3 regions of the Streptomyces lienomycini genome follow, and region 2 is predicted to be linked to each of the others. Evidence: predicted binding sites of a transcription regulator. Region 2 holds the regulator's gene; each other region holds the start of a gene.
The links. Region 2 encodes HrcA, which represses chaperone genes, less so after heat shock. Its sites were predicted from a motif close to TTNGCACTCNGNNNNNCNGAGTGCNAA; they were not measured.
Positions count from the first base shown of each region.

Region 1: groES (co-chaperone GroES) is a predicted target of HrcA. The motif match lies at 5,880-5,906, and genes of this name have one in related genera.
Region 3: groL (chaperonin GroEL) is a predicted target of HrcA. The motif match lies at 3,840-3,866, and genes of this name have one in related genera.

Region 1 is NZ_CP116257.1:801,512-809,145, forward strand. Features, by position in the region: gene BJ961_RS03905 (LCP family protein) at 1-968, shown strand, start outside; gene BJ961_RS03910 (YciI family protein) at 1,081-1,434, shown strand; gene BJ961_RS03915 (RNA polymerase sigma factor) at 1,518-2,774, shown strand; gene BJ961_RS03920 (THUMP-like domain-containing protein) at 2,771-3,952, opposite strand; gene BJ961_RS03925 (polysaccharide deacetylase family protein) at 4,043-5,002, shown strand; gene BJ961_RS03930 (polysaccharide deacetylase family protein) at 4,999-5,733, shown strand; gene groES (co-chaperone GroES) at 6,053-6,361, shown strand; gene groL (chaperonin GroEL) at 6,505-7,634, shown strand, end outside.
Region 2 is NZ_CP116257.1:6,473,692-6,481,325, forward strand. Features, by position in the region: gene BJ961_RS29570 (S41 family peptidase) at 1-387, opposite strand, end outside; gene BJ961_RS29575 (hypothetical protein) at 477-998, opposite strand; gene BJ961_RS29580 (hypothetical protein) at 1,097-1,453, shown strand; gene BJ961_RS29585 (16S rRNA (uracil(1498)-N(3))-methyltransferase) at 1,463-2,212, opposite strand; gene BJ961_RS29590 (nitronate monooxygenase) at 2,209-3,312, opposite strand; gene dnaJ (molecular chaperone DnaJ) at 3,569-4,705, opposite strand; gene hrcA (heat-inducible transcriptional repressor HrcA) at 4,706-5,722, opposite strand; gene BJ961_RS29605 (MBL fold metallo-hydrolase) at 5,894-6,637, shown strand; gene BJ961_RS29610 (DUF3097 domain-containing protein) at 6,672-7,484, shown strand; gene hemW (radical SAM family heme chaperone HemW) at 7,610-7,634, opposite strand, start outside.
Region 3 is NZ_CP116257.1:7,424,283-7,431,916, forward strand. Features, by position in the region: gene BJ961_RS33795 (carboxylesterase/lipase family protein) at 1-671, opposite strand, end outside; gene BJ961_RS33800 (NADH:flavin oxidoreductase) at 721-1,851, opposite strand; gene groL (chaperonin GroEL) at 2,053-3,678, opposite strand; gene BJ961_RS33810 (cold-shock protein) at 4,062-4,265, opposite strand; gene BJ961_RS33815 (MoaD/ThiS family protein) at 4,684-4,959, opposite strand; gene thrC (threonine synthase) at 4,956-6,266, opposite strand; SAM riboswitch class I at 6,284-6,431, opposite strand; gene BJ961_RS33825 (glucosyl-3-phosphoglycerate synthase) at 6,573-7,517, shown strand; gene BJ961_RS33830 (alpha,alpha-trehalose-phosphate synthase (UDP-forming)) at 7,611-7,634, shown strand, end outside.

The DNA.
Region 1 (7,634 bases), 5.7 Mb from region 2:
TGGCGGGCGCCCTGCTGCTCGGATGTGCCGCGGCGGGCTGGGCCTACTGGCACCTGAACGGCAACATCAGAAGCGTCGACATCAACGGCGCGCTCGGCGACGACCGGCCCGCCCGCCCCGCCACCGTCCCCTCCGCCTCGCCCTCCGCGTCCCCGGTGCCCACCGGAGCCCTGAACATCCTCGTCCTCGGCTCCGACTCGCGCGGCGGCGAGCAGAACCAGGCACTCGGCGGCGGCGACAGCGGGGGCGCCCGGTCCGACACGGCGATGGTCGTCCACCTCGACGCCGGCCGCACCGCCGCCACCGTCGTCAGCATCCCCCGCGACACCCTCGTCGACCGCCCGTCCTGCCCGCTGCCGTCCGGCGGCACGACCCGGGAGGCGAGCGGCGCCATGTTCAACACCGCCTACGAACTGGGCGGTCCGGTCTGCGCGGTGAAGACCGTCGAGTCGCTCACCGGCGTCCGCATGGACCACTACCTGGAGATCGACTTCTCGGGCTTCGCCGGTCTGGTCGACGCGCTCGGCGGGGTCACGGTCACCACGGACGTGGACATCGACGACGACAAGAGCCACCTGCACCTGGACGCCGGCACCCACCACCTCGACGGCACCGAGGCCCTCGGGCTGGCCCGCACCCGCTACGGGCTGGAGGGCGGCAGCGACCTCGCCCGGATAGGGCTCCAGCAGAACCTGGTCAAGGCGCTCCTCGAGCAGGTCTCCGCCACCGACCTGCTCACCGACCCCGCGCGGCTCTACCAGGTCGCCGACGCGCTCACCGGCAGCCTCACCACCGACACCGGCCTCGACTCGCTGGGCGAGTTGACGACCCTCGGCCGCAGCATCGTGGGCCTCGCCGCGGACGACGTGCGCACCGTGACGATGCCGGTCCTCCCCGCGCCCTCCGACCCCAACCGGGTGGTGGCGGACCAGCCGGACGCCGCCGACCTGTGGAGATCCCTGCGCTGAGGAATTTCTTCGGGCGAGGGGGCGGCAGGTGTCGATCCACGGCGTGCCCGTTCGACGCAAGGGGTGAGAGGCCGGGAGGAACCCCGGCCGCCGACCACCCCGAGGAGCCACCATGCCCCGCTACCTGTCGCTCATCCGCATCGAGGAGTCCGACACCCCCGCCGGCCCCAGCCCCGAGCTGATGCAGCGGATGGAGAAGCTGATGGAGGAGATGACCAAGGCCGGTGTCCTGCTCGACACGGCCGGGCTGACCCCGACCGCCCAGGGCACCCGCGTCCACTACGAGGGCGGACAGCTCTCCGTCACCGACGGCCCCTTCACCGAGTCCAAGGAGGTCGTCGGCGGCTACGCCCTCCTCCAGGCCAAGGACCGGGCCGAGGCCGTCGAGTGGACCAAGCGCTTCCTGAAGGTCCACGAGGAGCACTGGACGGTGACCTGCGAGGTGCGGGAGCTGATGGAGGGCTGAGGCGGAGAACCCGGCCGGAGAGCCGCCGCAGAGCGCCGAGTTCCGCTGTGCCCCGGCGGCCCGAGGGTGTTGCATGGTGGGCTGTGCAGCCGCAACCCACCGCAGCCCTCGAAACCGTCTTCCGGCTGGAGTCGCCCCGCGTGATCGCCGGCGTCGCCCGGATCGTCCGGGACGTCGGCATCGCCGAGGAACTCACCCAGGACGCCCTGGTCGCGGCCCTGGAGCAGTGGCCCCGGGACGGCGTGCCCGACAATCCGGGCGCCTGGCTCATGACCATCGCCCGCCGCCGCGCCGTCGACCTGGTCCGGCGCCGGGAGAACTACGCCCGCAAGCTCGCGGAGATCGGCCGCGAGCTGCCCGCCTCGGCGCCCGCGCCCGAGGAGCCCGCCGACCCGGAGGACATCGACGACGACCTGCTGCGGCTGGTCTTCACCGCCTGCCACCCGGTGCTGTCCGCCGAGGCCCGCATCGCCCTCACCCTCCGCCTGCTCGGCGGCCTGACCACCCCCGAGATCGCCCGCGCCCGCCTCGTCCCCGAACCCACGGTCGCGCAGCGCATCGTCCGCGCCAAACGCACCCTGGCCAGGAAGAACGTGGCCTTCGAGGTGCCGTACGGGCCGGACCGCGAGGCCCGACTCGGCTCGGTCCTGGAGGTCATCTACCTGATCTTCAACGAGGGCTACGCGGCCACCGCCGGCGACGACTGGCTCCGCCCCGCCCTGTGCGAGGACGCCCTGCGCCTGGCCCGCGTCCTTGCCGCCCTGATGCCCAAGGAACCCGAGGTCCACGGCCTGGCCGCGCTGCTGGAGTTCCAGTCCTCCCGCACCGCGGCCCGCACCGCCCCCGACGGCGAGCCGGTCCTGCTGAAGGACCAGAACCGCCACCGCTTCAACCGCCTGCTCGTCGCCCGCGGCATCACCGCCCTCGACCACGCCCACGCCACCACCGGCCCAGGCGGCCCCGGCCCGTACGTCCTCCAGGCCGCGATCGCCGCCAGCCACGCGACGGCCCCCACCTACGAGGAGACCGACTGGCCGCGCATCGCCGTGCTCTACGGCCTGCTCGCCGCCCGCACACCGTCCCCGGTGGTGGAACTCAACCGGGCGGTCGCCGTCTCGATGGCCGAGGGCCCGGCCCCCGCCCTGGCCCTCGTCGACGCCCTCGCCGCCGCACCGGCCCTGCGCGACTACCACCTGCTCCCCAGCGTCCGCGGCGACCTCCTGCTCCGCCTGGGCCGCACGGCGGAGGCCCGCGAGGAGTTCGAACGGGCCGCCACCCTGACCCGCAACGCCCGCGAAAGCGCACTCCTGCGGCGCCGGGCGCGGGAGGCGACCGATTAACGTGCCGGGTGCCCGATCAGCATCGTCGGCGCCCCCGCGACCCGCGTCAGGAACACGGTCGCGGCGTTCGGCCCCTGCGGTCTGACCTTCTTCCGCAACTCCTCCGGCTCGACCGCCGACCCCCGCTTCTTCACGGTCAGCGTGCCGACCCCGCGCTCCCGCAGCAGCGCCTTCAGCTTCTTGACGTTGAACGGCATCACGTCGGTGATCTCGTACGCGGTGGCGTACGGCGTGGGCCGCAGGTCGTCCCCGGTGACGTACGCGATGGTCGCGTCGATCAGCCCGCCGTCCAGGTCCGCGGCGACCTCGGCGACCAGGTGGGCGCGGATGACGGCGCCGTCCGGCTCGTACAGGTACCTCCCGACCGGGCGGGCTTCGGGGTCCGGCAGCATGGTCGCGGGCGTCGCGTAGATCCCCGCCCCGGAGGGCAGCAGCGTCGCCCGCCGCGCCCCCGGCGTCACGTCCGGGCCGAACCACAGCACGGCCTCCTTGACGTCCCCGCCGTCCGAGACCCACTCGGCCGTCGCCTCCGGGGGGATCGCCTCGTGCGGAATACCCGGCGCGATCTTCAGCAGGCCGAGCGGCGCCCCGAGCGCGGCGGACACGGCCCAGGACAGGGGAGGGGAGTACGCCTCCGGGTCGAAGATCCGGCCGCGCTTGGAGGAGCGCCGTGCCGGATCGACGAACACCGCGTCATACGCGCCCGTGTCCACCTCCGTCACGTCCGCCTCGCGCACCTCGATCAGCTCGGCGAGGCCGAGCGCGTCGGTGTTGGCGCGGGCCGCCGCGGCGGTGACCGGGTCGCGGTCGACGGCGAGGACCCGGATGCCGGCGCGGGCGAACGCGATCGCGTCGCCGCCGATCCCGCAGCACAGGTCCGCCACGGACCGCACCCCGAGCGCCCGGAGGCACTCGGCCCGGTACGTCGCCACGCTCGCCCGCGTCGACTGCTCCACCCCGTTCGGCGTGAAGAACATCCGCCCGGCGTCCTCGGCCCCGAACTTCGCCACCGCCCGCTGCCGCAGCCGCGCCTGCCCGAGCGCCGCCGACACCAGCTCGGCGGGGTGCGCGCGCCGCAGCCGGGTGGCGACCGCCAACTCCCGCGCGGGGTCGGTGTCACGCACCTCGTCGAGGAGGGCGCGGCCTTCGGGAGTGAGGAGGAAGTCGAGGTCGGTCACCGGGTCATTGTGGGCCAGTCGGTGGACGGTGTGCCTCCGGCGCGGTGTCGGGCCGGGTTCGACGGCCGGGGACTGCGAGGATCCCGCACCATGCGAGCAGTCGTACAAAATGACAAAAGTCGGGCGCAGTGCGTGCTTCGGACACCCCGCCCCGTACTCCGCAGACGCGGAGCGACCGTCACCGCCGCCCTCGCCCTCGCCGTCGCAGTCCTAGCCGCCGGCTGCGCCCAGGACGAGGCCCCCGACGTACGGGGCGCGGCCGGCCAGCAGGCTCCCGGCGCACCTCCGGCCCGCGCGGTGGACGGCGCCGCCAAGGCCCGCGAGGCCCGCGCCGCCCTGGTCGCCGCCGCCAAGCGCTGGAAGCTCGACAAGGTCCCGCTGACCGCCCCCGCGCCCCCGGCGAAGAAGCCGGAGATCAAAGCCCGCGAGGGCTTCGAGGTGGACGGCCAGGAGACCGAGAACCTCCCGCCCGTCTTCACCACGGTCCCCACCGAGGAGAAGATCGTCTTCCTCACCATCGACGACGGCGCCGAGAAGGACCCGGCGTTCCTGAAGATGATGAGCGAGCTGAAGGTCCCGTACACCGTCTTCCTCACCGACGAGGAGATCAAGGACGACTACGGCTACTTCAAGAAGATGCAGGCCCAGGGCATCACCCTCAACAACCACACCCTGAGCCACCCCTACCTCCCCGGGCTCTCCTACGAGGACCAGAAGCGGGAGATCTGCGGCATGCAGGACGTGATGGAGAAGCACTACGGCAAGCGCCCCACGCTCTTCCGCCCGCCCTTCGGCAACTACAACCACGACACCCTGCGCGCCGCCAAGTCGTGCGGCATCGAGTACGCCCCGATCTGGAGCGAGGAGGTGTACGTCGACCACTGGGAGTACCGCGAGTGGGACCAGGACCTGCACCCCGGCGACATCGTCCTCACCCACTTCCGGGGCACCGACGACTGGGACGGCACCATGACCGACATGGTCCGCCGCTTCCTGGACCGCGTCACCGCCGAGGGGTACGCGGTGGCCCGCCTGGAGGACTACCTGTGAGCCGAGGGCGGTTCGGCCCGGCCGGCGCCGCCCTGGCCGCCCTCCTGCTTCCGCTGCTCCCGCTGACCGGCTGCGCCCGTCCCACCGCCCCCGTCGGCCGGGCGGCGGCGGGGGAGCCCGCCCAGGACGCCGACCGGGGCCGGACCCTGCCGCCCGTCGTGGACCACGTCCGCACCACCGACCCGGTCGTCTTCCTCACCTACGACGACAGCGCCGAACGCGCACCCGCCCTCACCGCCCTGATCCGCGCACGCCGGCTTCCGGTCACCCTCTTCCTCACCGACGACGTCGCGGGACCGGCGTACGCCGAACTGGCCCGGCTGCGCCCGTTCGGCGCGAGCCTGCAGAACCACACCCTCGAACACCGCTCCCTGCGCGGCCTGCCCCGCGCCGGCCAGCGCGCCGAGATCTGCGGCCAGCAGACCAAGCTCAGGTCCCGCTTCGGCGTCCGCGCCCACCTCTTCCGCCCGCCGCACGGCACGTACGACACCACGACCCTGCGCGCCGCCGCCGACTGCGGCATCACCGCCGTCGTCCTGTGGCGTGCCACCCTCGACGCCCGCGGCGACCTCGCCTACACCCGCGGCGAGCACCGCCTGCACCCCGGCGACATCGTGGCCGTCGACCCGGACGACCCGACCGCCGCGAACCTGGCGGCGCGCACGGAACGTCTGCTGAGGACGATCGAGGAGCAGGGGCTGCGGGTGGGCGACCTGGAAAGCTACCTGTGATCGCAGCCCGTCCGGCGTTTGAGGACGAGGCCGTCCAGGCCGAAGCGGGGGCCTGGGGGCGGCAGCCCCCAGCGAGCCCGGCACCGACGCAGGGTGCCTCCACAAACCGGCGTTCACCCGAAATCTCCACCGACGCGCCGCCGGCATTGGCACTCCGCTTGACCGAGTGCTAACCACAGTCATAGTCTCGGCTCTGGCACTCCCCACTGGAGAGTGCCAACTACGCGACGGGCAGGTCCGGCACCCGCGACGACGGATCCACCTGGTCGCCACCTCAGACAGTTAACCCCGTGAGATCTCCGAAGGGGGAGGTCGGATCGTGACGACCACCAGCTCCAAGGTTGCCATCAAGCCGCTCGAGGACCGCATTGTGGTCCAGCCGCTCGACGCCGAGCAGACCACGGCTTCGGGCCTGGTCATTCCGGACACCGCCAAGGAGAAGCCCCAGGAGGGCGTCGTCCTGGCCGTGGGCCCGGGCCGCTTCGAGGACGGCAACCGTCTTCCGCTCGACGTCAGCGTCGGCGACGTCGTGCTCTACAGCAAGTACGGCGGCACCGAGGTGAAGTACAACGGCGAGGAGTACCTCGTCCTCTCGGCCCGCGACGTGCTCGCGATCGTCGAGAAGTAGAAGCAGTTCCCTGCTTCGCTTCGCTTCACCGAAGCACCTTGTATTTCTGCTGCGCCCCTGACTCCCGCTACCACCAAGAAGCCGGGCGCCGGGGGCGCAGTGCCGTATAACCCCAAGATTTCCGGAAGAGGGCTCACGCTCCCATGGCGAAGATCCTGAAGTTCGACGAGGACGCCCGTCGCGCCCTCGAGCGCGGCGTCAACAAGCTTGCCGACACGGTGAAGGTGACGATCGGCCCCAAGGGCCGCAACGTCGTCATCGACAAGAAGTTCGGCGCCCCCACCATCACCAACGACGGTGTGACCATCGCCCGTGAGGTCGAGGTCGAGGACCCGTACGAGAACCTCGGCGCCCAGCTGGTGAAGGAGGTGGCGACCAAGACCAACGACATCGCGGGTGACGGCACCACCACCGCGACCGTGCTCGCCCAGGCGCTGGTGCGCGAGGGCCTGCGCAACGTCGCCGCCGGTGCTTCCCCGGCGCTGCTGAAGAAGGGCATCGACGCGGCCGTCGCCGCCGTGTCCGAGGACCTCCTCGCCACCGCCCGCCCGATCGACGAGAAGTCCGACATCGCCGCCGTGGCCGCGCTGTCCGCCCAGGACCAGCAGGTCGGCGAGCTGATCGCCGAGGCGATGGACAAGGTCGGCAAGGACGGTGTCATCACCGTCGAGGAGTCCAACACCTTCGGTCTGGAGCTGGACTTCACCGAGGGCATGGCCTTCGACAAGGGCTACCTGTCGCCGTACTTCGTGACGGACCAGGAGCGCATGGAGGCCGTCCTCGACGACCCGTACATCCTGATCAACCAGGGCAAGATCTCCTCCATCGCGGACATGCTGCCGCTGCTGGAGAAGGTCATCCAGGCGAACGCCTCGAAGCCGCTGCTGATCATCGCCGAGGACCTGGAGGGCGAGGCGCTCTCCACCCTCGTCGTCAACAAGATCCGCGGCACCTTCAACGCGGTGGCCGTCAAGGCCCCCGGGTTCGGCGACCGCCGCAAGGCGATGCTGCAGGACATGGCCGTCCTCACCGGCGCCACCGTCATCTCCGAGGAGGTCGGCCTCAAGCTCGACCAGGTCGGCCTCGAGGTGCTCGGCACCGCCCGCCGCATCACCGTCACCAAGGACGACACCACGATCGTCGACGGTGCCGGCAAGCGCGACGAGGTCCAGGGCCGCATCGCCCAGATCAAGGCCGAGATCGAGAACACGGACTCCGACTGGGACCGCGAGAAGCTCCAGGAGCGCCTCGCGAAGCTGGCCGGCGGCGTGTG
Region 2 (7,634 bases):
CGGTCCCCCGTCGAGCGGGACGGCGCGGGCCCAGCTGCGGCGCAGGCTGGCCTGGCCGTGGGTGCTCAGGGCGAGGACGCGGCCCTCGGCGGTCCAGCCGCGCACCTGGGTCCTGATGCTGCCCCAGTGGGTGAGGCGCTTGGCGGGACCGCCGTCGACGGGGGCGACGTGCACCTCGGGGGCACCGTCGCGGGTGGAGGTCCAGGCGACCGTGGTGCCGTCGGGCGAGATGCGCGGGTGGTTCACCGGCACGTTGTCGGCGCTGACCCGCCAGGCGCGGCCGCCGTCGAGCGGGGCGAGCCACACGTCGTCCTCGGCGGTGAAGGCGACCAACTCGCCGTGCGGGTGCGGAAAACGGAGGTAGGCAGGCGCTGCGGGCTGTGTCACCCCCCTAGCCTATGCAGGGGTGCGGCCCGCCGACAGAGGTTTGGATCACTTCCCGGCCGCGGACGGCCGGTGACCGCGACCGGCCCCGGCTACTTGCCCCGCACCGGTCCGCAGTGCGGGTCGTCGGGGCACCAGATGGTCCTGGTGACGGTCACGGTGGGCCCGGGCCCGTTGTGGGAGGGCCCGTTGTGGGAGGGCCCGTTGTGGGAGGGCCGGTTCACGGGCGGGGCGCTCGTGGCGTCGCAGTTGCCCACCCCCTTGACGCGGAACCACTCCTTGCCGTCCACCTTCGCGGTCAGGTTTCCGCGCACGCAGGCCCCGTTGACGACACGGGTGACCTCGCCGTCGACGGTGATGTCCTGGCCCGCGTCGGTCCTGCCCTCGCAGTGGACGGAGGCGGCGGTGCGCTCGGCCGCCGAGGCGGTGGCGGCCCTGTCGCCCAAGGAGGCGGTGCAGGTGAGCCAGCGCACCTCCGCCTTCTGCCGCTCCAGTTCGCGGGTCATGGTCTGGTCGGTGGTGTAGGCGACCGACGCGGAGCTGAGCCCGCCGCCCGGTTCGCACGCGACGAGACCGCCGACGGCGACGGCCGAGCCGACGACCACCGGAGCCATGCGCCAAATCCGCCTCAATGCCCCCATGGAGGGCAGCCTGCCACCGCCGCGGCACCGACGGTAGGGCGCTTACGGCCACTCCTCACTACCGTGGGGGCATGCGCGACGTACGTCGGCTCGGACGGCTCGTGCTGGACGGGACGGTCACCTTCCTGTGGTCGGTGCGTCACCGGCACAGCGTCACGGAGCCCTGCCAGGAGGTGCTCACCCTGTCCCGGGACGGGACGCGGATCCGGCCGCTCTTCCGGGGCGGCGCGGGGCGGGCCGTCCCCGACGGTTTCCCGCCCTCCGGCCGGGTGGCGCTCGGGGATGCCGGGCTCAACCTGCACGAACCGGGTGTCGTACGGGCCTTCGTCGACGAGGCGGCCCGGCGCGGGCTGCTGGAGCGGTCCGCCGACCTGGACGGCTGGGAGCTGTACCGGGCGGTGGCAGCCGCCCGGGCCGCCGGGGGCTGACCGGGCCCGTCAGGACCAGCGGCCGGTGCGAGCGAGGAGTACGGCGGTGGCGGCGGTACCGGCGGTGGAGGTGCGCAGGACGCTGCGGCCCAGCCGGTAGGGTCGGGCACCGGCCTCGGCGAACAGGGCCAACTCCTCCGGCGACACGCCGCCTTCGGGGCCGACGACGAGCACGATGCCGCCGGTGGTGGGGAGTTCGGCGTCGGACAGGGGTGCGTCGCCGCTCTCGTGGAGTACGGCGGCGAAGTCGGCGTCGGCCAGAAGTGAGGCAACCTGCTTGCTCGTCGCCGCGTCCGCGACGTCGGGGAAGCGGACCCGGCGGGACTGCTTGCCCGCCTCCCGGGCGGTCGCCCGCCACTTGCCGAGCGCCTTCAGGCCGCGCTCGCCCTTCCACTGGGTGATGCACCGGGACGCCGCCCAGGGCACGATCGCGTCGACCCCGACCTCGGTCATCGTCTCGACGGCCAGCTCACCGCGGTCGCCCTTGGGCAGGGCCTGGACGACGGTGATGCGGGGCCGCTCGGCGGGCTCCTCACGCACGCCGTCCGGGACGGTGACGACGAGCCGGTCCTTGCCCTCCGCGGTCTTGACCACGCCCTCGGCCCAGTGTCCGCGCCCGTCGGTGAGGACGACCTCCTCGCCCGCCCGCAGCCGCTTCACGGAGACGGCGTGGCGTCCCTCGGGGCCGTCGAGGACGTACTCCCCCGCGGGCAGGTCCCGCGGCCGCAGGGAGTCGACCACGAACACCGGTGCCGTCATCGGGCGCCACCTCCCGTCCCGTAGTGCGACAACCCCGACAACCCCGACAACGCTGTCCCGGCCGCGGCGAGTTCGGCCACCAGCACCTCCACCAGCTGTCCGGCGGGCAGCTCGCGGGCCATCCGGTGCCCCTGTCCCGCCCACAGGGCCATGCCCTGCGCGTCGCCCGCCTTGGCCGCCGCCCTGCGCACCGGCGAGGTGAGGTGGTGGACCTCGGGGTAGGCGGCGGGGGCGTAGGGGCCGTGCTCGCGCAGGAAGCGGTTGACCAGGGCGCGGGCGGGGCGGCCGGAGAAGGCGCGGGTGGGTTCGGTGCGGACGAACAGCGGGTTGGTCAGCGCCTGCTTGTGCAGGTCGTGCGCGCCGGACTCGGGGGTGGCGAGGAAGGCGGTGCCGAGCTGGGCCGCGCTCGCTCCGGCCGCGAGGACCGCGGCGATCTGCCCGCCGCGCATGATGCCGCCGGCGGCGACGATCGGCAGGCTCACCGCCTCCCGGACCTGGGCGACCAGCGACAGCAGTCCGGTCCCGGCGCCGCCGGTCTCCGGGTTGTCGCGGTGGGTGCCCTGGTGGCCGCCGGCCTCGGTGCCCTGCGCGATCACCGCGTCGGCGCCGGACTGCTCGACGGCCCGGGCCTCGTCCGCGGTGGTCGCGGTGACCAGGGCGAAGGTGCCCACGCGGTGCAGGGAGTCGACGACCTCGCGGCTGGGGACGCCGAAGTGGAAGGACACCACCGGCACGGGGTTGTCCAGCAGGACGGCGAGCTTGGTGTCGTAGCCGTCGTCCCGGCCGCAGTCGGGGTCGCCGAGTTCCGTCTCGTACCAGGCGGCCTCACCGGCCAGCTGGTGGGCGTAGACGCCGACGGCGGCGGGGTCGGCCGCCTCGGGCTGCGGGAGGAAGAGGTTGACCCCGAAGGGGTGGCCGGTCAGTCCCCGCAGCTGCTTGATCTCCTGGTACATCCCGTCCGCGGTCTTGTACCCGGCGGCCAGGAAACCGAGGCCGCCCGCCTCGGACACCGCGGCCGCGAGCCGCGGCACGGAGACGCCGCCCGCCATGGGCGCCTGCACGATCGGGTAGGGGAAGAGATCGGTCAGTGCGGAGGACATGACGGCATGTTGTCACGTCCTCCACACAAGTCCGAATCCGGGCTTCCGTTGGCATACGCCAGGAGCATCCGCATCCCCGGAGGGGCCTCAACGCCCGGCGAAGGCGTCACCTCACCGCCCGTTGAACGCGTCCTTCAGCCGCGAGAACAATCCCTGCTGCCCCGGCTGACCGTGCCTGCCCGGGGGCGACCCCCGGACCCCCGGCAGGAACCGGGGGCCGTCCGCACCGGCACGGACACCGGCCCGCCACAGAGCGTCAGCGCCCGTTGAACGCGTCCTTCAGCCGCGAGAACAATCCCTGCTGCCCCGGCTGGAACTGCCCCGTCGGGCGTTCCTCGCCGCGGAGCTTGGCCAGTTCGCGCAGGAGGCGTTCCTGTTCGGGGTCGAGCTTGCCCGGGGTCATGACCTCGACGTGGACGATGAGGTCGCCCCGGCCGCCGCCGCGCAGGTGGGTGACGCCCCGGCCGTGCTTCGGGATCGACTGGCCGGACTGGGTGCCCGGGCGGATGTCGACCTCCTCCATGCCATCGAGGGTCTCCAGCGGCACCTTCGTGCCGAGGGCCGCCGCCGTCATCGGGATGGTGACCGTGCAGTGCAGGTCGTCGCCGCGGCGCTGGAAGGTCGAGTGGGGCAGCTCGTGGATCTCGACGTACAGGTCGCCGGCGGGGCCGCCGCCGGGGCCGACCTCGCCCTCGCCCGCGAGCTGGATCCGGGTGCCGTTGTCGACACCGGCCGGGATCTTCACGGTCAGGGTGCGCCGGGAGCGGACCCGGCCGTCGCCCGCGCACTCGGGGCACGGGGTCGGGACCACGGTGCCGAAGCCCTGGCACTGCGGGCAGGGACGCGAGGTCATGACCTGGCCCAGGAAGGACCGGGTGACCTGCGAGACCTCACCGCGGCCGCGGCACATGTCGCACGTCTGGGCCGACGTGCCGGGCGCGGCACCCTCGCCGTTGCAGGTGTTGCAGACCACGGCCGTGTCGACCTGGATGTCCTTGGTCGTGCCGAAGGCGGCCTCGTCCAGCTCGACCTCGATACGGATCATCGCGTCCTGGCCGCGGCGGGTGCGCGAGCGCGGCCCGCGCTGCGACGCCGTACCGAAGAACGCGTCCATGATGTCCGAGAAGTTCCCGAAGCCACCCGCGCCGAAGCCGCCCGCGCCACCACCGGCGGCCTGCGAGAGGGGGTCGCCGCCGAGGTCGTAGACCTGCTTCTTCTGCGGGTCCGACAGCACCTCGTAGGCGGCGTTGATCTCCTTGAACCGCTCCTGGGTCTTCGGATCGGGGTTGACGTCCGGGTGCAGCTCGCGGGCGAGCCTCCGGAACGCCTTCTTGATCTCGTCCTGGGAAGCGTCGCGGCGCACGCCGAGTACGGCGTAGTAGTCCGTGGCCACTTACGACTCCGCCAGGATCTGTCCGACGTACCGTGCCACTGCGCGTACCGCTCCCATCGTTCCCGGGTAATCCATGCGGGTCGGTCCGACCACGCCGAGCTTGGCAACCGCCTCGCCGCCCGAACCGTAGCCGACCGACACGACGGACGTTGAGTTGAGTCCCTCGTGGGCGTTCTCGTGACCGATTCGGACGGTCACGCCCGGATCCTTCGCCTCGCCGAGCAGCTTGAGGAGCACGACCTGCTCCTCCAGCGCCTCCAGCACCGGCCGGATCACCAAGGGGAAGTCGTGCCCGAAGCGGGTCAGATTGGCGGTGCCGCCGATCATCAGCCGCTCCTCGTTCTCCTCGACCAGCGTCTCCAGGAGAGTGGAGAGCACGGTGGAGACCGTACCGCGATCCTCGGCCTCGAAGGCCTCCGGCAGTTCCTCGACCAGACCGGGCACGTCCGTGAAACGGCGCCCCGCGACCCGGCTGTTGAGCCGCGCCCGCAGGTCGGCCAGCGACGCCTCGCCGAACGGCGCCGGGCAGTCGACCATCCGCTGCTCGACCCGGCCGGTGTCCGTGATCAGCACGAGCATCAGGCGCGCGGGCGCGAGCGCGAGCAGTTCCACGTGCCGCACCGTCGAACGGGTCAGCGACGGGTACTGCACGACGGCGACCTGCCGGGTGAGCTGCGCGAGCAGCCGCACCGTGCGGGCCACGACGTCGTCGAGGTCGACGGCGCCCTCCAGGAAGTTCTGGATGGCACGCCGCTCGGGCGCGGTCATCGGCTTGACGCCGGCCAGCTTGTCGACGAACAGCCGGTAGCCCTTGTCGGTGGGGATGCGCCCGGCGCTGGTGTGCGGCTGGGCGATGAACCCCTCGTCCTCCAGGGCCGCCATGTCGTTGCGCACGGTGGCCGGGGAGACGCCGAGGCTGTGCCGTTCGGTGAGGGCCTTGGAGCCGACGGGCTCCTCGGTGCCGACGTAGTCCTGGACGATGGCGCGCAGCACCTTCAGCCTGCGTTCACTGAGCATGGGCGCGCACCTCCAGATGTCGTCCGCCCGGCGTCCTGCCGGTCCCGCTTTGTCTGCCCCACTGCCTGCCCTGGCACTCATGGCTCGCGAGTGCCAGACTTCCCCGGCCCAGTGTACGGCCGTGGGGTACGCCCCCGGCAAGGCCGGGGCCAAGCCGTTAGCGTCGTCGCCGTGACGGTGACTTGGGAAGAGCTGGGCTGGGAGCGGCTGGCGGACGGGGTGGGGCGGTGCCGGCTGCCCCGGTGGGACTGTACGGCGGGGCTGGTCGTCGGCGAGGACGCGGCGCTGGTGGTGGACGCGGGGTCGAGCCTGGCGGAGGGCGCCCGGTTGCACGGGGCGGCGCGGCGGCTCGCCGGTCGCCGTGTGACACATCTCGCGCTGACCCACCCGCATTTCGACCACGTCTTCGGCGCCGCGGCGTTCGCGGGCGCGGAGGTGTACGGCGCGTACGGCGCGACGGGCGCGGGGGCGCTGTTCGCGCCGGGCGGACAGGGCCGGGACGCGCTGCGCGCGGACGCGGTGGCGGAGGGGCTGGACGCGCGGGCGGCGCGGGAGGCGGCCGACGCGCTCGTCCCCGTCGCGCACGAGGTCAGCGGCGCGTGCGTGCTCGACCTGGGCGGCGGCCGGCGGGTGCGGCTGGCCGACGTGGGCCCGGGGCACACCGGACACGACCTCGCGGTGCTGGTGCCGGGCTCACCGGACGTCGTGTTCTGCGGCGACCTGGTCGAGGAGTCCGGCGAACCGCAGGCGGGCCCCGACGCCGTACCGTCCCGCTGGCCCGCGGCCCTGGACCGGCTGCTGGAGCTGGGTGGCGCGGACGCGCTGTACGTGCCCGGTCACGGTGCGGTGGTGGACGCGGGGTTCGTACGGGCCCAACGGGACGCGCTGGCCGCCCGGTTCGGCGTGTCGTGCTGATCATCGCGGGGGTGTTCCTCGTATCGTCGGCAGAATGCGCCAGTACTCCGCCGACCTGACCCCTCCGTGGAAGAAGCCGCAGCCCGTTCCCGAGGTACCGGCCGATCCCGGCCTGGTGGTCGAGGAGCCCGGCACCGGGTTCTGCGGCGCGGTGATCGGCTGCGAGGCGGGCACGGTGACCCTGGAGGACCGCTTCGGCAAGCACCGGGTGTTCCCGATGGAACCGCGCGGCTTCCTGCTGGAGGGGCGGGTGGTGACGCTGGTCCGCCCGCCCTCCTCCTCCGGTCCCGCGCGGTCCGCCCCATCCCGCACGGCGTCCGGTTCGGTCGCCGTCCCCGGTGCCCGCGCTCGGGTGGCGCGCGCCGGGCGCATCTACGTCGAGGGGCGGCACGACGCCGAGCTGGTCGAGAAGGTCTGGGGCGACGACCTGCGTGTCGAGGGCGTCGTCGTGGAGTACCTGGGCGGCGTGGACGACCTCCCGTCGATCGTCGCCGACTTCGCCCCGGGCCCGGACGCGCGGCTGGGCGTCCTGGTGGACCACCTGGTGCCGGGTTCGAAGGAGTGGCGCATCGCGGAGGCGGTGACGAACGAGCACGCGCTGGTCGTGGGCCACCCGTACATCGACATCTGGGAGGCGGTGAAGCCGTCGTCGGTGGGGATCGAGGGCTGGCCCCGGGTGCCGCGCGGTCAGGACTGGAAGACGGGGGTGTGCCGGGCGCTGGGCTGGCCGTCGGAGAACACCGGGGCGGTGTGGCAGGCGATCCTGGCGCGGGTGGGCTCGTACAAGGACCTGGAGCCGGAGTTGCTGGGGCGGGTGGAGGAGCTGATCGATTTCGTGACGGCGTAGGACCTGATCTTTTCAGCCGGGCCCCCGCTCTCCTCAGCCCCTCCGGCGTTTGAGGAGCGGGGGTCCGGGGGCAGCGCCCCCGGGGACGGGACGGGAAGGGGCGGCGGGGGCGATGAACGACCCGGTCAGTCCACCAGGTCCCGCACCACC
Region 3 (7,634 bases), 950 kb from region 2:
GTGCCCGGCACGCTCTGTGCGACGGCCCGCCGGAAGAGTCCGGCCGCGCGGGGCATCGCGAGCAGCGCGGCCACGGATCCGGCGCCGGCCGACTCGCCGAAGACGGTGACCCGGTCGGGGTCGCCGCCGAACCCGGCGATGTTGTCCTGCACCCAGACCAGCGCCGCGATCTGGTCGAGCAGGCCCCGGTTGGCGGGGGCGCCCTCGATGTGGGCGAAGCCCTCCATGCCGACGCGGTAGTTGAGGGTCACGACGACGACGTCGCCGTCGGCGGCGATGCGGCGGGCGTCGTAGCCGGGGCTGCCGGCGTGGCCCATCTTGTAGGCGCCGCCGTAGATCCAGACCATGACGGGGCGGTGGGCGGCCGGGTCGGGGGCGGGCGTCCAGACGTTGACCGTCAGCCAGTCGTCGCCCTCGGCGGCGCCCGGGACGCCGGTGGCCCCCGCGATGCCGAGGTCCTGCGGGGGCGGCGGGCCGAAGGCGTACGCGTCGCGTATGCCGTCCCAGGTCCGGGCGCGGCGCGGGGCGGCGAACCGGGCGTCTCCCACCGGGGGTTGGGCGTAGGGGATGCCGCGGAAGACGGTGAGGCCGTCCTCGGTCCGGCCGCGTACCGCGCCGCCGGCGGTGCGCACCACGGGTTCCACTGACTCGACGTGCCCAGGGATCGTCATCCTCCGGACCCTACGCCGTGGTGCGCGCCGCGCTCGGTTCAGGGCCCGCTCAGCTCAGGGTCTTCAGGGACGCCGCGTCGTAGGGGGCGAGGGCGTCGAAGCGGCCGGTGAGGACCTTCTCGGCCCACTGCGGGTCCTGGAGCAGCGCGCGGCCGACGGCGACGAGGTCGAACTCGTCGCGTTCCATGCGGTCGAGGAGGTTGTCGAGGCCGTGTACCGGTGCGCCCTCGCCCTGGAATGCCTTGTTGAAGTCGCCGTCGAGGCCGACCGAGCCGACGGTGATGGCGGGCCTGCCGGTGAGCTTCTTGGTCCAGCCGGCGAGGTTGAGGTCGGAGTCGTCGAACTCGGGGAGCCAGTAGCGGCGGGTGGAGGCGTGGAAGGCGTCGGCACCGGCCGCGGCGAGCGGGGCGAGGACGGCCTCCAGCTGCTGCGGGGTCTCGGCGAGGCGGGCGTCGTAGGCCTCCTGCTTCCACTGGGAGTAGCGGAAGATCACGGGGAAGCCGGGGGAGACCGTCTCCCGTACGGCGGCCACGATCTCGGCGGCGAACTTCGTCCGGGCCACGGGGTCGCCGCCGTAGGCGTCGGTGCGGCGGTTGGTGCCGGACCACAGGAACTGGTCGACGAGGTAGCCGTGGGCGCCGTGGATCTCCACGCCGTCGAAGCCGATGCGCTCGGCGGCCGCGGCGGCCTCGGCGAAGGCGCCGATGACGTCGTCCAGGTCGCGCTGGGTCATCGCCCGGCCGGTGGGCTCGGTCTCGCCGATGCGCAGTCCGGAGGGGCCGACGGCGGGGGCGTCGGCGAACGGCGGCTGGCCGGCCTTGCGCACCATGCCGATGTGCCACAGCTGCGGCACGATCGTGCCGCCCGCCTCGTGCACCGCCGCGGCGACCTTCGCCCACCCGGCGAGCTGCTCCTCGCCGTGGAAGCGCGGGACGCGGTCGCTCTGCCCGGCCGAGTCGTGCCCGACGTACGTCCCCTCGGTGACGATCAGTCCGACGCCGGCGGCGGCGCGACGCGAGTAGTACGACCGCACGTCCTCGCCGGGGACGCCTCCGGGGGAGAACATCCGGGTCATCGGCGCCATCACGACGCGGTTCGGCACGGTGAGGCCGCCCAGGGTGGCGGGCCGGGCGAGCAGCCGGGCGGCGCGGGTCGCGGCCTCGTCGGTGGTAACGGTCACGTGGGGGCTCCTTCGGAGGGTGCCGTCGGGTGTGTGCGCGTGCATGCACCTTGCGTGGGCGTCAACCGCCCCGTCCCGCACCCGCATTCCGCCCGCCGCTCCCGGGAGGATGTGGTCCCGGACACGCCCGAGGGCGGTACCCCCTGCCGGAACAGGGGGTACCGCCCTCGGTACGCAGGACAGTGATCGGCCGAGAGGCGATCAGAAGTCCATGTCACCGCCCGGCATGCCGCCCGGAGCACCGGCCGCGGCGGCCTTCTCCGGCTTGTCGGCGATGACGGCCTCGGTGGTGAGGAACAGCGCGGCGATGGAGGCGGCGTTCTGCAGCGCGGAACGGGTCACCTTCGCCGGGTCGATGATGCCCTCGGCGATCATGTCGACGTACTCGCCGGACGCGGCGTTCAGGCCGTGGCCGACGGTCAGGTTGCGGACCTTCTCCACGACGACGCCGCCCTCGAGACCACCGTTGACGGCGATCTGCTTCAGCGGGGCCTCCAGGGCGAGCTTCACGGCGTTGGCGCCGGTCGCCTCGTCACCCGAGAGCTCCAGCTTCTCGAAGACCTGGGAGGCCTGGAGCAGGGCCACGCCACCACCGGCGACGATGCCCTCCTCGACGGCCGCCTTCGCGTTGCGGACGGCGTCCTCGATGCGGTGCTTGCGCTCCTTGAGCTCGACCTCGGTGGCGGCACCGGCCTTGATGACGGCCACGCCGCCGGCCAGCTTCGCCAGGCGCTCCTGGAGCTTCTCGCGGTCGTAGTCCGAGTCGCTGTTCTCGATCTCGGCGCGGATCTGGTTGACCCGGCCCTGGACCTGGTCGGCGGAGCCGGCGCCGTCCACGATCGTGGTCTCGTCCTTGGTGATGACGACCTTGCGCGCGCTGCCCAGCAGGTCCAGCGTGGCGTTCTCGAGCTTGAGGCCGACCTCCTCGGAGATGACCTCGCCGCCCGTGAGGATGGCGATGTCGCCGAGCATGGCCTTGCGGCGGTCGCCGAAGCCCGGGGCCTTGACGGCGACGGACTTGAAGGTGCCGCGGATCTTGTTGACGACCAGGGTCGACAGGGCCTCGCCCTCGACGTCCTCGGCGATGATCAGCAGCGGCTTGCCCGACTGCATGACCTTCTCCAGGAGCGGCAGCAGGTCCTTGACGTTGCCGATCTTGGAGTTGGCGATCAGGATGTACGGGTCGTCGAGCGACGCCTCCATACGCTCCATGTCGGTGGCGAAGTACGCCGAGATGTAGCCCTTGTCGAAGCGCATACCCTCGGTGAGCTCCAGCTCCAGACCGAAGGTCTGGGACTCCTCGACGGTGATGACGCCTTCCTTGCCGACCTTGTCCATGGCCTCGGCGATGAGCTCGCCGATCTGGGTGTCGGCGGCGGAGATGGAGGCCGTGGAGGCGATCTGCTCCTTGGTCTCGACGTCCTTGGCCTGCTCCAGCAGGGCGGCGGAGACGGCCTCGACGGCCTTCTCGATGCCGCGCTTCAGGGCCATCGGGTTGGCGCCGGCCGCGACGTTGCGCAGGCCTTCCTTGACCAGGGCCTGGGCGAGAACGGTCGCGGTGGTCGTACCGTCACCGGCGACGTCGTCCGTCTTCTTGGCGACTTCCTTGACCAGCTCGGCGCCGATCTTCTCGTACGGGTCCTCGAGCTCGATCTCCTTGGCGATGGAGACACCATCGTTGGTGATCGTGGGGGCGCCCCACTTCTTCTCGAGGACGACGTTGCGGCCCTTGGGGCCGAGCGTCACCTTGACGGCGTCCGCGAGCTGGTTCATGCCGCGCTCGAGGCCGCGCCGCGCCTCCTCGTCGAACGCGATGATCTTGGCCATGTGAAGTGGTCCCTCCAGGACTGGGGGTGATTCCTTCGGACCGCGCCCGCGCCCGCGACGGACGGCTCGCCTGCCGTGCGGTTCCTTCCCCACCCGGCCTGCGGGCCTCACCGACCCGGTCCTTCGTTGTCACTCTCACCTTCAGAGTGCTAACGCAATGATTAGCACTCGGCATGCCCGAGTGCAAGGTGCGCCCGCAAAGCGGGCTCGTTGAGGGGTGGTGGTCGGGTGACGGGCGGGCGCAAGCGCCTCTCGGGGATCGGAGTCCGTGGTCCGCCACCCGCGAACAGCGCCGCGGGGCCCGTCCGGGCAGGCCGAAGGGCCCGTACCCAGCGGGTACGGGCCCTTCGGATGAAGACCGGGTGCTGTGGTGGCCGCGCGTCTCAGGCGCTGAGGCGAACCATGTCGGCCTGCGGGCCCTTCTGACCCTGCGAGATCTCGAACTCGACCCGCTGGCCTTCTTCGAGGGTGCGGTAGCCGTCCATCTGAATCGCGCTGTAGTGGACGAATACATCCGCACCACCGTCGACCGCGATGAAGCCGTACCCCTTCTCCGCGTTGAACCACTTGACGGTGCCCTGAGCCATGCCTAACTCCCCTATTACTGGCCCTTGCACAGATCCGCACTTCGCGAACCCGGGTCAGACCTCGCCCCCCACGACTGGGGGCGTGCGCCGGAACGCGTCGACCGCGGCTGAATGTATCTGTCCAACTGCCGTCTGCAACAGGTCAGTCGGACGAGAAATCTGGACGTACCCGGTCCGGAATATGGCGAACATTCGCCTGAATACGGGTCAAGTCAGGGCACGCAAAGGGAGCAAAAGCCGCGAAACACGCCCGCACTTTGGCTACTTCTTGTCGGACGGTCGGCAGGAATTCAAGGTTCCCGATCTCGTGATCGGGAGCGCGTTCCCCAACTCTACCGTGCTCAACCACATGGAATTGCCCCCTCCGTTTCTCTTACGGAGAGGGCAATACGCACTACGAGACGTGTGCGCGGTGGGATCAGCCGCCGGCGACCGCCGGGATGATCGAGACGCCCGCGCCGTCCGGGGTCGCGGTCTGGAGGCCCTGCTCGAAGCGGACGTCGTCGTCGTTGACGTAGACGTTGACGAAGCGGCGCAGCTTGCCCTGGTCGTCCAGGACGCGGGCGGCGATGCCGGTGTGGTTCTTCTCCAGGTCGGAGATGACCTCTCCGAGGTTGGCGCCGTCGGCGCTGACCTCGGCCTTGCCGCCGGTGTAGGTGCGCAGGATGGTCGGGATGCGAACGGTCACGCTCATGCGAGGCCAGCCTCTCGGAAGGAGTCCAGGTTGGGGCGGATCGTCGCGGTCAGGCCGGTGCCGGCCACCGCGTCGAGGGTCTTCAGGCCGTCGCCGGTGTTCAGGACGACGGTGGTGAGCGACGGGTCGAGCACGCCGTCCTCGATCAGCTTCTTCGTGACGCCGACCGTCACGCCGCCCGCGGTCTCCGCGAAGATGCCCTCCGTGCGGGCGAGCAGCTTGATCGCGTCCACGACCTGCTCGTCGGTCACGTCCTCCACGGCGCCGCCGGTGCGGCGGGCGATGTCCAGGACGTAGGGGCCGTCGGCCGGGTTGCCGATGGCCAGCGACTTGGCGATGGTGTTCGGCTTCTGCGGGCGGACCACGTCGTGGCCCGCCTTGTACGCGGTGGAGACCGGCGAGCAGCCCTCGGCCTGCGCACCGAAGATCTTGTACGGCTTGTCCTCGACCAGGCCGAGCTCGATCAGCTCCTTCAGCCCCTTGTCGATCTTGGTCAGCTGGGAGCCGGACGCGATCGGGACGACGAGCTGGTCGGGCAGCCGCCAGCCGAGCTGCTCGCAGATCTCGTAGGCGAGCGTCTTGGAACCCTCGGCGTAGTACGGGCGCAGGTTGACGTTGACGAAGCCCCAGCCCTCACCGGCCGGGTCGCCGATCAGCTCGGAGCAGAAGCGGTTCACGTCGTCGTAGTTGCCCTCGATGCCGACCAGCTCGCCGCCGTAGACGGCGGCCATGACGACCTTGCCCTGCTCCAGGTCGTGCGGGATGAACACGCAGGAGCGGAAGCCGGCGCGGGCGGCGGCGGCGCCGACGGCACCCGCGAGGTTGCCGGTGGAGGAGCAGGAGAGGGTGGTGAAGCCGAAGGCGCGGGCGGCCTCGATGGCCTGGGCGACGACGCGGTCCTTGAAGGAGTGCGTGGGGTTGCCGGAGTCGTCCTTGACGTACAGCCCGCCGGTGACGCCCAGCTCGCGGGCGAGGTTGTCGGCCTTGACGAGCTTGGTCCAGCCGGGGTTGATGTTCGGCTTGTCGGCCACGTCGGCGGGGACGGGCAGGAGGGGGGCGTAGCGCCAGATGTTCGCGGGGCCGGCCTCGATGCGCCGACGCAGTTCCTCGGTGTCGTACGCCGAGAAGTCGTAGGCGATCTCGAGGGGGCCGAAACACTCCTCGCAGGCGAAGACCGGTCCGAGCGGGACCCGGTGGCCGCACTCCCGGCAGCTCAGCGCCGCGGCGGGGCCGAGGTCGACCGCTGCGGCCGTGGCGTTCGCGGGGTTCCCGGAGTTCGGGGTGGATTCGGCAGTCTGCACAGCCATGGAGGCGAGGCCCTTTCTCCTCATCTTCCTCACGACGCATCTCGCCGTGAGACGGATTTGGCACCTTCCCTAGCCGGGAGCCTCGCCACGTCTGCGTGACAAGAGCCGGCTGGAGGGTTGCCGGGGCTTCATCGGGCCGTATCCCTCTGCCCCTCTGGATGAGCGGTATGTGGTTGTTTTTCGGTTGTGCGCGCGGCGACCCCGGCATGCGGTGGCCCCACGCGTTGTTCAAGACTGTAACCGAAGGCCAGGGCGGTTGAGATAGTCGTCCGTACCGCGAGATGGATCACAAAGGAGCCAGGGGACGTGCTGGAAGAAGTCGAGCGCTGGCTGAACGCACGCTCCTGGTCCGCCGGGGACCGGCCGATCCAGCAGCTTCTGTCCGCCAAGCACGCCACCGGGCAGTCGGTCAGCGTGGTCCTTCCCGCACTGGACGAGGAGGCGACGGTCGGCGAGATCGTCGCGGTCGTCCGGCGGGAGCTGATGCTGCGGAACCCGCTCGTCGACGAGATCGTGGTGGTGGACTCCGGTTCGAGCGACCGTACGTCGGAGGTCGCCGCCGCGGCGGGCGCGCGGGTCGTGCACCGGGACGCGATCCTGCCCCGCATACCCGCCGTGCCGGGCAAGGGCGAGGTGCTGTGGCGTTCGCTGCTGGTCACCGGCGGCGACATCGTGTGCTTCGTCGACGCCGACCTGCGCGAGTTCTCCCCGGACTTCGTCTCCGGGATCGTGGGCCCGCTGCTCACCGACCCGGACGTGCACCTGGTCAAGGCCATGTACGACCGTCCGCTGGACGGAGCGGCCGGGCAGGGCGGCCGGGTCACCGAGCTGATGGCCCGCCCGCTGCTCAACCTGCACTGGCCGCGGCTGGCCGGGTTCGTCCAGCCGCTGGGCGGCGAGTACGCGGCCCGGCGCTCGCTGCTGGAACGGCTGCCCTTCCCCGTCGGGTACGGCGTCGAGCTGGGCATGCTGGTCGACGCCCTGCACCTGGTGGGCCTGGACGCGCTCGCGCAGGTCGACGTCGGCGTCCGCGTCCACCGCCACCAGGACGGGCGGGCCCTGGGCCGGATGGCCGCGGCGATCTACCGCACCGCGCAGCTCCGGCTGGCCCGCGGCCACCTGGTCCGGCCTACCCTCACCCAGTTCGAACGGGGCGTCGACGGCTTCGAGCCGCACACCTACGCGGTGGACACCGAGGAACGGCCCCCGATGACGGAGATCGCGGAGTACGCGGCCCGGAAGGTGGCCTGAGGACGGCCCGGGAGCGCGCATGGCGTCCCCCGGAACGCAGAGGTGACGCGTGGGCACGTTTGAGGTTTTCGGGGCCGGGCTAGGTTGAGGCGTATGGCTTCAAGCTTCGGTGCTGCT